One region of the Priestia sp. FSL H7-0729 genome, then DNA from elsewhere that is predicted to be linked to it. Evidence: riboswitches for the same ligand, from Rfam matches in the RefSeq annotation. Region 1 holds a riboswitch; the other holds the start of a gene.
What was found. A riboswitch is a leader RNA that binds a small molecule or an ion and turns the genes downstream of it on or off. The one in region 1 is predicted to bind ZMP and ZTP.

Region 1 (4,213 bases):
CTCGCCTGATTCCAACAGATCCGAACACCCGCGTGAAATACCGTAAACGTAATCCCCCTTAGCCAATAATAACTCCGCAAGTTGTAAACCGATCCCCTTGGATGTACCTGTAATGATAAAGTGTCTTCCTGTTCTTGTTTCCATTCCGATACCACGGCTCCTCTATTTTCAATGCATATTATTCCCCTACTCTTATGAGTTTTTCTTTCTCCACAACGTGGCCCAGAGAAAAGGTACACCAAAATACGGTTCATGCTGTTCCATCGCCTTCATCGCACGGAACTGGGCACACGCGAAGCCATCTTCCATCATGTAGCGAAGTTTCTCCTCCGTGAATGCTAGACCACCGCGCATCGACTTCTCTTGATACACTTGCCAATCATTCATAACGATCTCCGGCCCACCAATATCGCCAAAACCGGGAGCAAAACAAGTCATTCCAAAATATCCTCCAGGTCGGAGCGCATTGTGGATCATTTCTATGTAGGGAATGCGCTGATGAGGTAACAGATGGTGCAGACAACCCGAGTCGTAAACAAGTTCATATTCTTGCTCTGGAGCAAGTTCAAACACGGAGCGACATTCAAAGTTCACATCCAGCTGCTCTTCTGCTGCCCTCTCCTTAGCCCAGGCAATCGCTGTCTCGGAAAGATCATAAGCATCCACCTGATATCCTTCGCGCGCTAAATACAACGAATTTCTGCCCGGACCACAACCCAATTCCAGTGCTTTACCACCTGTCAGCATACCTGCGTTCACATGCGCTACCAGATTCTCATCAGGTTTGTTTGGAAAAAAGGGGATGGGTCTGTTCCGATCCTCATAGAATGGCTCCCAGAATTGCTTGGCAGATCTGAAGTCCGCATCGAGCATATCATACAGATCCTGTACACTTTTAATCGTCTTTTCCACTACCACATTCCTCCTCAAATTATCCATTCAAACCTTCTTATCCAACTGTTCATTTCTCGTAATTTCTATTAAATTCGCACACTCTATTATAACATTTTTACCCATTAATTCTCTATTTTTCTTGCGTTTTTTCACTACAAAATATAAGCTTTTTCCCAACAAAAAAACGACCGACAAGGATGTCGATCGTTTGCAATCATAGCGGTTTTGAGTTGTAATTTACTTCGCCCGTTCCAAGACTGCAAAGTAATTTCCTTCGTTATCAGCAAAGTTGAAGACACGCCCCGTTGGCATCTCGACAATCTCTCCAACCGTTACATGTTTGCCAGACAAGTCGGCATATAACTGATCCAGATTTTCAGTGAAGAACATTAACGAAGGTGTGCCGAGATTTACACCCGCCGACATCCGTTCGACGAACTCTTTGTCATGAAGAATAATACTCGTTTGCGAATCTGGGGTAGGCGCAATCTCAATCCATCTCATGCCCTCATCAAGGTTTACTTCATCCACAATGTGGAATCCTGCAACTTCGGTCCAAAAAGCCAGGGATTCATCTTGATTATTGACATACAACATAATCTGGCCAACTTTGCTAAACATGGATCAATCACTCCTCTGATCATCTAATCTCTCAACGTCCTGCTTATCATTCCTCAAATTCCAATAGAGTATAACATGCAAGACGGATTTTTATCATATTTCTTTAGAGTGAAGTGGATATCACTATGAGCATCAATGATAAGTCATCAGATGAGTTTCTTGAAGTTCCCTTATAAGGTTTTAACAAGGGAAAGTCTATGAAACCCCGAGGTATAATAATTCATATCAACACCTTCTTTTTGAAAATTCATTCGTTCATAAAATACGAGCGCTGCTTCATTTTCTTCATGATCAAGCGTGTACAGCATGACATCACTACAACCGAATTCAGCTATTTTTATACATATTTTTGTAATTAGTGAACGTGCTACTCCCTGCCGAAGATGTGATTTACATGTAACAACGCCAACGATCTCATACCGGTTAACGGTAGGCTGAAAGATATAACCAGCATGACCTATGACAACATCTGCTTCGTCGACCATGACATAATAAGCATGGATACGTTCATCCGTCATTTTTAAAAATGAATCCCAGCGCGCAGGGTACTGATTGCGTATAAAAGAAGGGAATTGAAAATGATGATCTGTCATCATCTTCAGCACTACTGGTTGATCAATATCTTGAAAAAACCGAATAGTCATCTTTTTATCACCTCCCCTTCGTGTGCTTGTTAACATCTTTTAAGTTACCAGCTTCATCATATTTCATTGCCGCCACCAGTCCTTTCGTTGCCTCAATAAAAATAAAGTGTTTGATCAAAAGATCAAACACTTTGCCCAGGCGTACGGCATTTAATATATGTGCTTCCTCGTGGTTCACTCCACGTTTACGCCAGTCACACACAACAGATATTTAACAACTAGTAACACATGACTTACACTTATTGCGTGCCTTTTAACTTCTTCGTCAGATAAAGTACAACATCGTCGTCCATAATCGTTTCTTCACCCGGCTGAATGTAATGATCATGTTTGTGTACACCGTGACCGTCCGGTATGTATCCGCGATGGGCATACAGAATCTGCGCTTTGCCATAATCGGAAAACACGCCTACACCAATACCTGCTACATCCGTTCGTTTCAAAATAACTTCCTCTGCCCTGTCCATCAATTGCGAACCAATACCTTGGCGCTGGAACTTCATCAGCACATTGAAATCATTAATTTCGGGAATGCCTTGTTCCCTGAAAGACGGGTAATATGATGTCCATAGAACATTGACGTAACCAGCAAACTCTCCATTCAACTCGGCTACCAAGGTCACACGTTCGCCATTCTGCTGTTCAACTAAGTAATGGAGATACTGCTCTTCGAACCTCCCCCAACCCTGCTCCTGGAACGCCTTGGATATGATGACAGGATCGCTCTCATTTAATAGTCTGATATGTACACTCACTGATGAATCCTCCTTGAAAAGGTTTTTCTCCTAACTATATTCCCAATCGATCCCGAAGCGATGTGATATGAGCAACATGGTGTTTGCCATGCCAAGCATACATGCCCAGATTATAATCCAACCTTGTCGTTTCTTCCGATGAGGGATGATAGAATTGTTTGGCATAATCTGCATCTGTCAACGCGTTTAACAGAAACACCCAACGACGATGGAGCGCATCGAGAATCTGAAGCGAAAATTCAACATCGAGGTCTCTTGAATCACTCAGTTCGGCCCAACGCTCTTCATAATAAGGTCGAATCGTTGGTGTATCCTCTGTCAGTGCCAGCTTGAAACGAATCATACTGTTCATATGGCTGTCTGCCATGTGATGAATGACCTGTTTGAGCATCCAGCCACCTTCTCGATACGGCAGACTTAATTGCTCTTCACTCAGTCCCTTTACTGCTTCTCGCGCGCGTTCAGGTAGCTCAGCAATGTCCTGAATCCACTTCTCCCGCTGTGCCAAAGTAACTTCACCCGTGTGTACAAATGGTCCTATCGGAAATCTTTCATCCATCCATTATTCCTCCTTGTGTATATGATTCAAAATATCGCTTAACCTTATCTAAGGAGCATATTCCATGAGCCAGCAGTCTCTCATCTGTCCTTCGTGCTGCTCATGTTTCTCCAACAGCTTAATCCTGTGGAAACCACACTTCTCATAACAAGATATCGCTCGCAAGTTCCAGGCTTGAGGGTCCATGACCACTTTACAGGCTTGTTGTTCATCAATCAGATAAGACAGCATGGATTGCACCAGCAATGTCCCAATACCTTTATTCCAGTAGCCTACCTCACCAATAAACTGATCCGTTCCATAGATGATCTCATCCGTGTCTCCATAACCATACTCCGTTCGTTCTTCTTCCTCAAGCTTATAGAACTGAATGTATCCAATCGGATTCCCCCCATACTCTACGATACAACGGGTAGCATCATCATCCTGATTGTAAAAATGCTCTCTAACCAGATGAAGATCATGCGGCCGATCACGGCCTTCATAGTATTGAAGAACTTCCGGATCAGTCAGCCACTCCACCAGATGGTGTTCATCTTTTTCATCTAATAAACGTACCGTAATCTCATTCCATTCATAGATTATCATCACTCTGCATACTCCTTAATGATTTCAAGAGGATTTCCCGAGACCCAACTCAGGTCCTTGCCCAACACACTTTCCTCATGAACATAATAGATCATAGGTTGCTTAATTGGTTCTGCTTTCCCACCCAAAGGATGAATGGTAAAACGCATCTT
Region 2 (4,213 bases), on a different contig from region 1:
AGCTGGAGGAAGCAGCGCGCAGGCTATACGCCGCGCTGCGCAGTTGCGATGAGCAAGGCGCCACATATATTGTGGCTGAAGCCTGCTCACGCGAAGGGCTGGGAGCAGCCGTCATGAATCGGCTGCTCAAGGCCGCGGGGAACCAACTCATACAAGTTGGCCACCAGCAGCCCTCCTAACCTCTCCTGATCATACAGTCAGGAGAGCTACGCACTCTTTTCCAAAACAATTCATGAACCATCATATCCACGTGCACGCCAATCTAGCTTCATGCAGCATGGATATCGAGTAGATTCGTCGCCGTTTACCTTTCATCGGTCATGTTTAGGTCCTTGTCCGCATATCGTGTACAAGAACCTTTACGTGACTTGGGGGTATGGGGATGTGGGATGTGTCTGCCCATGTAGGGCAGTTGGTAACCATTTTGATCATGGCTGTTGCGCTGGGCCTCGATGCGTTCTCGCTCGGGATCGGAATAGGCATGAAGGGCATTCGGCTGAGGGATGTATTGCGAATCAGTACAGTAACGGCGCTATTTCATATCATCATGCCGCTCATCGGCATGTATATGGGAAAATACGTCAGTTCCCTGCTCGGTGACATTACGACGTATGCGGCAGGTGGATTGCTTGTTCTGCTGGGTGGTCATATGATTCTGAATGCATTCCGTGAAGGGGATACCAAGCTGGTGGACCACCGTTCCCTGCTCGGCGTTGTTTTGTTCTCCCTCAGCGTAAGTGTAGATTCATTCTCCGTTGGCGTTTCCTTAGGGATGTTTAGCAGTGATCTGATCTTGACCGTACTTGCCTTTGGTGTTTGTGGCGGGGTCATGTCGGTGATGGGTCTGCTATTAGGCCGTCGGGTGAGCCAGAATCTCGGGGATTATGGCGAAGCTATTGGTGGCGCAATCTTGCTTGCGTTTGGACTTTTGTTTATATTTTAAAATAAAACGTGAGACATCATATCATTCGCATCATATGTAAAATGGGGAGGCTAACACAATGAAACATATTTTATTCGTATGTACAGGAAATACGTGCCGCAGCCCCATGGCAGAGGGGCTTTTGCGAAAACTGGCATCGGAGCGCGGCATTCAGGTAGAGGTTCGTTCCGCAGGTGTGGCAGCTACGTCGGGTATGCCGATCTCCCGTCACGCGGAAGCGGTTTTGAGAGATCATAACGTTGAAGGTCCACCTCATTCCACACAGCTTAGCGCCAACCTGGTCGGTTGGGCCGATCTGGTTCTTACATTAACGCGGAGTCATAAGCAGCATGTCATGCAGGTATTTCCCGACTCCATCCACAAAACCTATACATTAAAAGAGTATGTGGAGGACGACGAGCAGGTATTAAGAGATGTTCAGGAGTTGGACAGCCTGTTTGCAACGCTGGAGATGAAACGCGCCCTTGGGCAAGAGATCCTGGCATCGGAGCGGGAGCGAGCCATTGAAATCAGACAACGAATTCCAAGTTTCGACATCTCCGATCCGTTTGGGGGAAGTCGTGATGATTACAATATAGCTGCAGCTGAGATTCGGACGGCATTGGACCGGCTTTTGGATAAGCTGGGTTAAATCTGATCCCGCGAGGCAGTTTATAGAAATAGGACACGTGATGTAAATTAACCGTTGATTTTAGACGCGGGTTGTTTTATGATGAAGGGGAAAACAGGGATCCGGTGTAACTGGCGACGAAGTGGGCATAACCACGATGGAGCACCGGAACAAACGGCCGGTCGCCTGGGCAAAAGAGCAATTCTGCGTTACCCGCAGACTGCTCTTTTTTTCGTCTTTCATCTGATTATTCGCTATAATAGTACCTGAGATGCCGTGCAAGAATACGAAGGACAGCCAAGAAACAGCGGGCATGATTTTATCAGGAGGCGATGATAGGATGACAATAGAGTTAGATTCAGAACAACCCGGATTACAGGAACAGACCGCATCCATTCTGCATGAACTGGCGCTTGCCGGACAGCTTGGGCCAGGACAGATCGTTGTGATCGGTACAAGCACAAGTGAAGTCGCAGGCGCGCGGATTGGTACGAATGGTGCCATTGAAGTGGCGCAACAGCTTCTTGCGGGTATACGCGAGGTGCAGGAGGAATTCGGTTTTGATACGGTATTCCAATGTTGTGAACATCTGAACCGTGCACTGGTCATGGAACGTTCTGTGCTGACTCGTCTTGGATTGACCGAGGTTGGTGCAGTACCCGTGCCCAAGGCCGGAGGTTCAATGGCATCCGCAGCATATCGTTCGCTAACCGATCCATGCCTGGCTGAACATGTGCAGGCCCATGCGGGACTGGACATTGGGGAGACCATGATTGGCATGCATCTCCGGCATGTAGCCGTACCTTTTCGTACAGCGCTCCGCTATGTTGGAGATGCGCGTGTGACCACAGCGTTGACTCGTCCGAAGTTAATTGGCGGCGAACGCGCGGTGTATCGTATGGAAGAACAACCAGATTCAACATTTTGTGACTGATATCTTCAACCAATATAAAGCTAAATTAGACTTTACACGAAAACGGAGAGTGCAACACCAATCTGAAGAAGCGAAGCGTTCGCCTTTATCCCCGGATTTTCCCCTTATTATAAGGGAGTCCAGAGAAATCCGGGGATAACAGCGATCAGAAGATGGTGATGCAATCGAAGTCAGGAATGTAACCACTGTAGTTTCGCTTTATAACTTCACTTATAACTGGGAGGAATTTAATCATGGAACAATTGCGCAAGAATGACCCGGCAGTACTGGAAGCGATGAATCTTGAACTGAAACGTCAACAGAACAACATCGAACTGATTGCATCCGAGAACATCGTAAGTGAAGCAGTAATCGAAGCATTGGGATCTGTACTGACCAACAAGTATGCTGAAGGATATCCAGGGAAACGTTACTATGGCGGTTGTGAGCATGTGGACATCGTTGAAGACATCGCGCGTGATCGTGCCAAAGAATTGTTCGGAGCAGAACACGTGAATGTTCAACCTCACTCCGGTGCACAAGCGAACATGGCAGTTTATCTTGCAGCGTTGAAACCTGGTGATACGGTACTCGGTATGAACCTTGCCCATGGTGGACACCTCACACACGGTAGCCCGGTTAACGCTTCCGGTTTGCTGTACAACTTTGTAGCATACGGCGTACAGGAAGATACATTCCTGATTGATTATGATGAAGTGCGCAAAGCGGCTTTTAAACACCGTCCTCGTCTGATCGTTGCAGGTGCAAGTGCATATCCGCGTACCATTGATTTTGAAAAGCTGGCTTCCATCGCTAATGATGTAGGTGCTTTGTTCATGGTGGATATGGCTCACATCGCAGGATTGGTTGCTGCTGGTCTGCATCCAAACCCGGTTCCACATGCGCATTTCGTAACGACAACAACACACAAAACACTTCGTGGACCTCGTGGTGGTATGATCCTGTGCCGTAAAGCATGGGCAGCAGCGATTGATAAAGCGGTATTCCCAGGTTCCCAAGGTGGCCCTCTGATGCACGTGATTGCTTCCAAAGCAGTAGCATTCGGAGAAGCTTTGCAACCAGAGTTCAAAACATATGCACAGAACGTCGTGAAAAACGCACAGGTTCTGGCTGAAACATTGATCGCTGAAGGATTGAACATCGTATCTGGTGGTACAGATAACCACTTGATGCTGATCGATACACGCAGCGTGAACATCACAGGTAAGGAAGCTGAGCATGTGCTCGATTCCATCGGTATTACCGTGAACAAAAATGCAATTCCATTCGATCCGACAAGCCCGTTTGTAACGAGCGGTATTCGAATTGGTACACCTGCGGCAACATCCCGTGGCATGAACGAAGAAGCGATGGTAGCGATCGGTAAGATCATTGCCAAAACGTTGAAAAATCCAAAAGATACAACGAAGCTGGATGAAGCTCGTGCAGAAGTGACTGCACTGACAGACCAATTCCCGCTCTATACAGATCTTAAATACTAGTATTACTAAATATTACTAAATATTACTAAAAAACATTGCTCGTGCTGTTTGTATTTGAGGGTCTCTAAAATGAAATACAAAATAACGAAGCAGACAGAATGAGGCCGTAGAAGCGAAGCGTTCGCATTTATTCCCGAATTTACACCTTTATAAGGTGATTCATAAAATTCGGGGATAACGGCGATCGAAGGAGCATTCTGGTGGCGGAGTGCCATTGTAATTATCATTTTCCTTATCTCAATGAC

Region 2: linked by a shared signal. The riboswitch ahead of MHH93_RS26560 (TIGR01440 family protein) and the one ahead of MHH93_RS07860 (GNAT family N-acetyltransferase) in region 1 are both predicted to bind ZMP and ZTP.

The regions. Positions count from the first base shown of each region.
Region 1 covers NZ_JBBOTQ010000002.1:302,290-306,502, reverse strand. The annotation lists gene MHH93_RS07875 (SDR family NAD(P)-dependent oxidoreductase) at 1-144, opposite strand, end outside; gene MHH93_RS07870 (class I SAM-dependent methyltransferase) at 193-912, opposite strand; gene MHH93_RS07865 (VOC family protein) at 1,132-1,515, opposite strand; gene MHH93_RS07860 (GNAT family N-acetyltransferase) at 1,686-2,159, opposite strand; ZMP/ZTP riboswitch at 2,286-2,367, opposite strand; gene MHH93_RS07855 (GNAT family N-acetyltransferase) at 2,399-2,914, opposite strand; gene MHH93_RS07850 (YfiT family bacillithiol transferase) at 2,949-3,473, opposite strand; gene MHH93_RS07845 (GNAT family N-acetyltransferase) at 3,522-4,061, opposite strand; gene MHH93_RS07840 (hypothetical protein) at 4,061-4,213, opposite strand, start outside.
Region 2 covers NZ_JBBOTQ010000021.1:28-4,240, forward strand. The annotation lists partial or broken gene MHH93_RS26545 (Sua5 family C-terminal domain-containing protein) at 1-179, shown strand, start outside; gene MHH93_RS26550 (manganese efflux pump MntP) at 383-943, shown strand; gene MHH93_RS26555 (low molecular weight protein arginine phosphatase) at 1,002-1,574, shown strand; ZMP/ZTP riboswitch at 1,671-1,752, shown strand; gene MHH93_RS26560 (TIGR01440 family protein) at 1,894-2,487, shown strand; gene glyA (serine hydroxymethyltransferase) at 2,718-3,968, shown strand.